2 regions of the Ensifer canadensis genome follow, and region 2 is predicted to be linked to the other one. Evidence: predicted binding sites of a transcription regulator. Region 2 holds the regulator's gene; the other holds the start of a gene.

Region 1 (4,421 bases), on a different replicon from region 2:
GTCCTTTGCTTCATCCCAGGGCGCGCGCATCCAGATGTCGGTCTCTTCCTTCGTCAGCAACAGAACCGGCATGGCCTTCTCATGGATCGGCTTCACCAGGTCGTTGGGATCCGTAGTCAAGAACCCATAGAGGTCGTCGGTGGTCAGGCCATCCCTGACCTTTCGGACACTCTGCCATTGCGGCACATGCAGACCGGCAAAGAACATCAGCGACTTCTGCTCATCGCGGGCGAACCAGGCATTTGGCACGTTTCCGCCAACCTTCTGGCTGGCCGGATCCGGTTCCGCGAAACTGGTGACCGGGACGAGGCATCGATTTTCGACACCAAACCATCGTTTCCAGTGCGGAAAACTGAGCTTGCGCACATTGGTCGTGCCGCGGTCGGCCTCCATGCGGATGAGCTCTTCGAGATCGAAAGCCTTGCCCTTGGCCGCAAGTTTCTCGGCCTTCGCTTTGGCCGCCTTCTCGAGCGCGAAACGCGGGGAAGGCAGTCCCCAGCGCGCATGGACCAGTTGCTTCTTTCCGTCGGCGGTGTTGCGGACGATCGGTCCCATCTGATCCGGGTTCATCTGGTAGGCTGGCATCAGATTGATCAGGCTTTCCGCGTCCTGGGCCCACTTTGCGACCCAGTCCTTGTCTTCCATGCGATAAAGGTTGCACATAGCAGGCCATCTACTCCGATTGAGCTCGAATGGCGGACAATCTAGCGGACGGCGCTGTTTTCGCTAGTCGAGCCGGAAGACCTCGGCATTGTCCTGGCGTTCTCGCAAGCCCTTGTAGGATGGGTGGCGGAGTTTCCCGTCCGCCGTCCAGGCGCGAAACTCGATCTCAGCAATCAAGGTCGGTTCGACCCAGATGACATCGGCACTTCCGGAATAGGGCAGGGGCGGCTGCTTTCGCTTCCAGCGGAGCGTGTCCAGCATCTTCCGTAACCTGCTCGCCTCGACTTCTTTGAATCCAGTGCCGACGCTTCCGACGTGGACGAGATCATCCCCACGATACGCAGCAAGCACCAACGAGCCGAAGCCGGCTGGGGACGCTGCCGACTTCTCATAACCGACGATGAAGAAGGCCTCGCCCTGAATGCATTTGACTTTTACCCAATCGCCGGTCCGGCCCGAGCGATAAGGCCGGTCGAGGTGCTTGCCGACGATGCCTTCCAGGCCGAGGCGGCAGACATGCTCCAGCAGGACGGCTGGTTCGGCATCGAGTGTTTCCGATAGCCTGACGGCGCCGGCTTGGTCGCTCTTTGGGCCGTTTAACGTGTCCTCGAGAAGGTGTCGGCGGGACCGGTATTCGATTCCGCGCAGATCGTGCCCGTCCAGATAAACAAGATCGAAAGCGCAGAGGACGGCTTCGGAGGCACGGTTGCCAGCTTGTTTGCCGGATGCGCCCAGCGATTGCTGCAGCAGCCCAAAATCCGGACGACCCTCTTCGTCGAGCACAACGGCCTCGCCATCGATGATCATCGTCGCCGGCCCGAGCGCTCGGGCGGCCTGCTCTATCGCTGGAAACCGGTGCGTCCAGTCATGGCCGCCACGCGTGAGGATCCGGATCCCCCGCGGTTCAATGTGAACGGCAAGGCGATAGCCATCCAATTTCAGCTCCCAGCTCCACTCGCTTCCCTTTGGGGGACGGGTCTTCAATTCCGCCAGCGCAGGCTCGACGCGCTCAGGCATGGGATCGAACAGGAGCTGTGGTTGGGCTGGATTTCGCTTGCCTCGCGGCCGGGAACGGATCGGGGCCTCGGTGTCACGAAGGAGGGGTTTTGATCTCGGAGGCTTCGTCATGCCGGGAGTTCAGCAGAAAAATCTTAAAGACACTGTGACGATCCCGACTTGTCCTCGCAATTCACACAAAGGGGTTAGCGCTCGCAGGCGCCCGGAAAAAATTCGTAGGACGCTATTGGGCTGATTCCTATGGGTATTCTGCTCATTTCTAATGATCAGGATAATATTCCCATCCCTCCGGTTGCTTGACTCTTTTATTGGGTCGGAACAGAAAGAGAACATCCGCATTTTGTTCGACATGATGTCGGCCACCTACACGACCTTGAAGGGAGCCGTGAACGATGACTGCTGCCCGTGAAAGGGTGATTTCCGATTTGCGCGAACGCATTGCATTGCTGGAAGGCGTATCAGCAAGGAAAGCCGGCTGTCTCTCCTTTGGGGTGCCGGAAATCGATGCAGTGCTCCCGGGAGGTGGTCTGGCCTATGGCGCCCTGCACGAATTTGCAGGCGGCGGGTCGGGGACGGTGGATGGTGCGGCAGCAGCCCTGTGTGCGGCGGGCATCGCGGCCCGCACCAAAGGCCCGATCGTCTGGTGCCTGACGCGCCCCGATCTGTTTTTTCCGGCGCTCGCCCAGGTCGGCCTCCATCCCGACCGGGTGATCTTTGTCGAATCCGATAGGGAGGAAGACGTTCTGGCAAATATGGAGGAAGGGCTTTCCTTTGGTGGGCTCGGCGCAGTCGTCGGCGAACTTGTTCGCCTGCCGATGGTCAGCTCGCGCCGGCTGCAGCTGGCGGCTGAGCGAAGGGGCACGATGGCGCTTGCCGTGCGACGTTGGCGGCGACAGACGGAGGCGAATGATTTCGGGCAGCCGACAGCGTCGATCACCCGATGGCGGGTGAGCGTGATGCCGTCGGAGGAATTGCCGGTGCCGGGTGTGGGGAGGGCCCAATGGTTGCTGGAATTGATGCGCGTGAAAGCGGGTGAATGTGCTGAGTTTCTCGTGAGGGCGTGCGATGACAAGGGTCGTCTCGATCTATCTTCCGGATCTGCCGACGGATCGCATTCGTCGGGCCGATCCGTCTATTCCGCCTGAACAGGCGATCGCCGTGATCGCGAGGAGCGGCTCGAAACGCTGGGTGTCGGCCGCCGACGCGGCCGCCAGGAAAGCCGGCGTGCATGTCGGAATGCCGGCGGCCAAAGCACAGGCGCTGTTCCGCGGCCTGATGCTGGTCGAGGCGGATCCTGCAAAGGATGCCGCAGCACTCGAACGCATTACCCTCTGGGCGCTGACGCTCTATTCGCCGATCGTCGCGGTCGATGGGATCGATGGGATCGTCATGGATACCGAGGGTGCCGATCACCTCCAGGGCGGCGAGCTCGCCATGGTGACCAAGATCGCCAATCAGTTCCTGGCAAAAAAACTCACCCCCCGAGTAGCGGTCGCCGACACCTGGGGTGCGGCACACGCCTGCGCCCGCGCCATCAGCCGCGAGACGGTCATCGCGCCGACCGGCGAGACCGCGCGTGCCGTCGAAAAGCTGCCGATATCGTTGCTGCGCCTTCCCGGGAAAGTCGTCAGCGATCTGCGCACGCTCGGCTTCCAGGCGATCGGCGAATTGGCCAACACGCCGCGCGCGCCGCTGACGCTCCGTTTCGGTCCGGAGATTGGCCGGCGGCTGGACCAGATGTTCGGCCGCATCTGCGAACCGATCGATCCGATCCGCACCGCCGAGCTCGTCGAGGTGAGCCGCGCCTTCGCCGAACCGATCGGTGCTGCCGAAACCATCGACAAATATGTCGGCCGGCTGGTCGTGCAACTGATCGACGAGCTGCAAAGGCTTGGCCTTGGTGTTCGGCGCGCCGATCTGATCGTCGAAAAGGTCGACGGTTCGCGGCAGGCAATCCGCGCCGGCACGGTGAAGCCAGTGCGCGATGTCGCCTGGCTGACGAAACTGTTTCGCGATCGGACGGAGAAGATCGAGCCCGGTTTCGGGATCGAGAAGCTGACACTCGTCGCCGTCATGGCCGAGCCGCTGGAGGAGCGTCAGAAATCCTCATCGCTGGTCGAGGACGAGGTCACGGACGTGACGCCGCTGATCGATATCTACGGCAACCGTGGCCAGCGTGTTTATCGGGTGGCACCCGTTGCCTCCGACGTGCCCGAGCGCTCCGTCCATCGCATCAGCGCCGCGGCCAATCCGGTCGAGGTCACCTGGGTCAGCCATTGGCGCCGGCCGGTCCGGCTGCTGGCCCGTCCCGAGCTGATCGAGGCCATTGCCTTGCTGCCGGACCGTCCACCGGTCTAGATTACCTGGCGTGGCACGCGCCGGAAGGTCAAGCGCGCCGACGGTCCGGAACGGATCTTCGGCGAGTGGTGGCAGCGAGACGCCGAGATGGAGGCGGTGCGGGATTATTTCGTCATCGAAGACGAGGCTGGCGAGCGTCTCTGGGTGTTTCGCTCCGGTGATGGCATCGATCCTGAAACCGGAAGCCACCGCTGGTTCATGCACGGGATCTTCGCATGAGTTATGCCGAGCTGCAGGTCACGACCCATTTTTCCTTCCTGCGCGGTGCGAGTTCGGCGCAGGAACTGTTCGAAACCGCCAAGGCTCTCGGTATCGAAGCCGTCGGCGTTGTCGATCGCAATTCGCTTGCCGGAATTGTACGGGCGCTTGAAGCATCGCGCGCC
Region 2 (4,421 bases):
TCCTCAAGGAGAATGGGAAGCCGGGAGCCGAACGCCACTCTGTGACCGAAGCCAGCACGGCATCAGGGTCACGCATTGGAGACTGGTTCAAGAACCGAACGGCAGATGCCTGTCGCGCGGAAGGAAGAGATTTAGCCGATCGGCGAAAATGCCGATCAATAACCAACCGAACCCAAGGAAAAGCCGCCAATCGAAGGCGTTTCGCCCCTTGTGTTCTTTCATTGGAGACGATCATGGCAAAAGGTCAAGTGCGAAGTAACCGCGAGGTTAGAAAGCCAAAGAAGGACAAGACTGTCAAAGCCGCCGTTGTGACGGAAGGCTCACAGGTGAAGCTGGCCGGCAGCAGTTTCTCCCTGGGCAAGAAAGACAAGAAGTAAGACGGTCGGCTTTAACCTCTCGAACTAACGACACGAGAGAGATATCCGTCAGTGGCCAGTCGAACTGGGGTGCGCAACGTCTCCGCGACATCCCGGCGCGACTGGTCGAGCACCCGCGGTCAGATGCCGGTTTCGTAGCGCGTTTGAACGTCGTATGTATTTGGCTGGAGATGCGAAGATCGCTACAGGCGGATGCCGCTGGCCACTCGCACTCCATTACGGCGTCCAACATCATCGGAAGCATTTGCGGCGGGTATTGTTGATCAGCTGCCAGCGCCACGCTTTGAGGCGGGCGCCGGAAAATCGAAAACGCCAACGCACCTCACGCCAATCTTTGTGCCTTCATTGCCACAGCTTGAGCACCAGTGCTCGCCTTTCGCAAAGAACTGTTGAACACGGCACAGTGCCCGGCATGCTTGCTGGACTTCGGAACGAAAGCACGGTTCACATCGTTAACCAAACCATCGCCGCCACCTCTGATCTAGTGGACGTTCACCGTGCTTGCAGCCTTGCTTATCGCCTCGATTATCGCATCGCCTAACATCGCCCTCAGCGCTGCCACGGTCGACGACCTGCAAGCCGACTTCGAAACGGCCGTGCCCTGCCAGCAGATAGACGGCCGGAACGTTTGGAAGGGAACGATCGCCTACTACATCCAGTCCTTCGTCTATCAAGGCGACACGCCGGTCGCGACCGAAGCGGCCGACGCTGTGCTGCCGGAGGACAACTCCGCGGAAACCGTCAAGGAATTCGAGGACGCCTGCTCCGCGACGCAGCCGGCCTGATTCAGGCCTCCTCTAGCAGATCGCCCATCGATATTTCTGCTGATCCCTTGATGGCAGGCTATTTCCACTGCGTCCCATCGGCCGCGGCGCAACCGTGCGGCGGGTGTCCGTTGCCAAATGTCAGCTTCAGCCGGTCACAACCCCATTGATTGAGCGGCCCGGGCATCGCCGCATTCAACGCGATACCAACTTCGTCAAACGGGCTCTGCTTGTTATCCACGTATTGATACCAGCGAAACCCAAGGATCGCGGTCGCGGCGACAACGATGGTCAGCAAGATTTGAATCAGCTTCGTCATTAAACCCTCATTCCATAAACGGAAGGAGGCATATCAGCCTCGCGCGGCGCGTGCAGCGACGAGTTGGTCAATCTGCGCTTGATTGAACCAACATTCACAGAATTTTAGGCACTTGCGGAACACATATGGAACAGATAGTGTCTGTTCTTGATTTGTTTCACGCCTCTGGAGCGACTTGCCATGCTGACCCGCAAGCAACAGGAATTGCTTCTTTTCATCCATGAACGAATGAAGGAGTCCGGTGTACCGCCGTCCTTCGACGAGATGAAGGATGCACTCGACCTGGCATCCAAGTCGGGCATTCACCGGCTGATCACAGCGCTCGAGGAACGCGGCTTCATACGCCGGCTTCCCAACCGCGCCCGAGCGCTCGAAGTCATCAAACTGCCGGAAGCCTATGCTGCGAGCGCGCAGCCCCGTCGCGGGTTTTCGCCGAGCGTCATCGAGGGTAGCCTTGGCAAACCGCCCGCCCCTGCCCCCGCGGCGAAAACGCTGCCGGTTGCCGACAACAGCTCCGTGTCGGTTCCAGTGATGGGCCGCATTGCCGCCGGCGTGCCGATCTCGGCGATACAGAACAACACCCACGACATTACCGTGCCGCTCGATATGATCGGCAGCGGCGAGCACTACGCCCTTGAAGTGAAGGGTGATTCGATGATCGAGGCCGGCATTTTCGATGGCGATACGGTGATCATCCGCAATGCCACCACGGCCAATCCCGGCGATATCATCGTGGCACTAGTCGATGACGAGGAAGCAACGTTGAAACGCTTCCGGCGCAAGGGCGCTTCAATTGCTCTAGAGGCCGCCAACCCGGCCTATGAGACGCGCATCTTCGGGCCTGACCGGGTCAAGATTCAGGGCAAGCTCGTCGGCTTGATCCGCCGCTACCACTAAGCCCGTCTCACGCCAGCGCAATTCGAGGAAAAGTGCGGAGCGGTTTTCCGCCAGGAAATGCGTAAAAACAAATAGATAGAGCGCCTAGTGACTCCGTTTAAACCGGAAACGCTCTAGCCGCCTTCATGCCGGCCAGCCGCTCTCTTACTTCAACGTCTCGCCACATAGGGTAGCGAGACGGAGATTTTCGGATCGAGTGTTTTTCACGCTCGACGGATTTTACTCGTGAATCGAGTACTCGCCCAACTCGCAGAGATCCTGCTTGTCTTCAGTCGTGTCGAGACCGGAACCTTCTTCGAATTCAAAGCGCATGTCGTATTTGCAGACATCACGTCCGTCGGCGATGGTAATTTCCATGCTTTCGCCCGGATTAAGCACCTGCCGCCCGAAGACGTCGTCTTCCCACTGATCAACACCGACCGGCGATGTGTAGAAGTTCGTCAAAACGGCATTCGTCTTGTTCTTAAGCTGAAAGACGAGATCCTCAGCGCTTGCGGTGGCCGTCGTTACGGCAAGAATGGCAAGAGCAGTCAGGGCGATCTTATATTTCATTTTATGTCTTTTCCTCCATTGTTGGCTTTGTTTGACACTACCTATACGGGTCGCGCTGTTGGGATATTCATTCCCAGTTCTGTCTAGAGACAATATTTTCAGCACTGACAATAGTGACCGAATCACCATTTCGGGGCGCGTCCTCGCAAGGCCATGTCGTTGGCGACTGCGGACGTTCGCAAACTGGCGGGCAAGCGCAGCCCGGTCGAATTGCGCTTTGAAAACAGTGGTTGGCTGCGATGCGGGCAGCCTCGCTGCGCGTGTTGGACGCGCCGCATTGGCCCATGTTCCTTGCCCCCCGAAAACCGTACCTGCGTGCCGGCAGCATGTCCTTTGCGCAGGCACGCACAGCGTTTCACATTCGACAATCGGGCTGCTATTGACGGAGAACCGCTTTAGCCAATCGCGCAGGCGCTGGGTGACTTGTTGCTTTCATCGTGCGAGGGGCTGAATCACGCGCTCGCCGCCCTATCTACGTCACACTTTCGTTGACGCTCGCAACGAGCACGCGGCCGCTTACGCCACCGATGGCCGGTATTTCGACCGCCTTCGGATCTGCGTTCGCCTTGAACCTCGCGTGGGGCGTCGACCGCCAGCGGCATTCGCCGCTGCCAAACCTGTTGAGCGTGTGGCCGATGGCGCTCAATTCTCCTGAACGGAAACCCCGTCCTGGCCAATCTTGATCTCTACGCCGGTCGGTTTTGTTTCCTCGCGGTAGACATAGGCGCCGAGACCAATGACGGCGACGGCGAGCATGGCAATGATCAGATAGAGCCCATTACGGTTCATTCAGCAATTCCTCGCTTGGGTACGGTATGGGTAACTAGGTTCGTACCCAAGAAAGGCAACGGTGCGACGCGGACTGTTCGCTCCTCGCGCGGATGATGCAGGACGGATGCGAACGGCCGTAGGCTTTTTCTCCGCACGATCCGTTGGCCGAGCGCTCTTGCGACGCATCGGCTCGGGCCGCGGAACGTCCCCGACGTGGAGCACGAAAGCGTGCTGGCGCACGTATCGGGCACTTGGTCTGAATATGTGCCCGATGCGCGACGAGACGCCTCGTACCCCGCGCCTGAGCCCAATCGGCTGATGGCCCTACAACGAACGGCCTCAACGGGAGTGCGGTCCTCTGGATTGAGACTGCCCCCGAATGCGCTTGAGCACAAGCAACCCACCTCATAAGAAAGCTCATCAAATGCGCTTCAAAATCAGATGGATGATTGGATGAATCTCGATGTTCAGAACCTTGACGGAGCCTGCCACTGCGGAACGGTTCGCTTCAATGTGAAACTGAAGAGCGGCCTCCGCACCGCCCGCCGTTGCACTTGCTCCTATTGCCAGTTGAAGGGCGCGGTTGCCGTCTCTGCCGCCAAGGACGGGGTCACGGTTCTCTCCGGCGGCGAGGCACTCACCAAATATCAGTTCAACACGAAGGCTGCAGAGCATTACTTCTGCTCGAAGTGCGGCATCTACACATTCCACAAGCCGCGCGCGAACCCGGATTTCTACGGC

The links. The regulator LexA, encoded in region 2, represses DNA repair genes until DNA is damaged. The targets are predictions, from matches to a motif close to TGTTCNNNNTGTGTTCNG.
Region 1: a site for LexA is predicted at 1,995-2,012, ahead of J3R84_RS30990 (ImuA family protein). Genes of this name have one in related genera too.

Annotation. Positions count from the first base shown of each region.
Region 1 is NZ_CP083373.1:278,297-282,717, forward strand. Features, by position in the region: gene J3R84_RS30980 (SOS response-associated peptidase family protein) at 1-663, opposite strand, end outside; gene ligD (non-homologous end-joining DNA ligase) at 727-1,791, opposite strand; gene J3R84_RS30990 (ImuA family protein) at 2,073-2,825, shown strand; partial or broken gene J3R84_RS30995 (Y-family DNA polymerase) at 2,746-4,257, shown strand; gene J3R84_RS31000 (error-prone DNA polymerase) at 4,254-4,421, shown strand, end outside.
Region 2 is NZ_CP083370.1:1,454,204-1,458,624, reverse strand. Features, by position in the region: gene J3R84_RS07210 (hypothetical protein) at 234-377, shown strand; gene J3R84_RS07205 (hypothetical protein) at 875-1,162, shown strand; gene J3R84_RS07200 (hypothetical protein) at 1,221-1,460, opposite strand; gene lexA (transcriptional repressor LexA) at 1,641-2,357, shown strand; gene J3R84_RS07190 (hypothetical protein) at 2,577-2,909, opposite strand; gene J3R84_RS07185 (hypothetical protein) at 3,552-3,698, opposite strand; gene J3R84_RS07180 (GFA family protein) at 4,134-4,421, shown strand, end outside.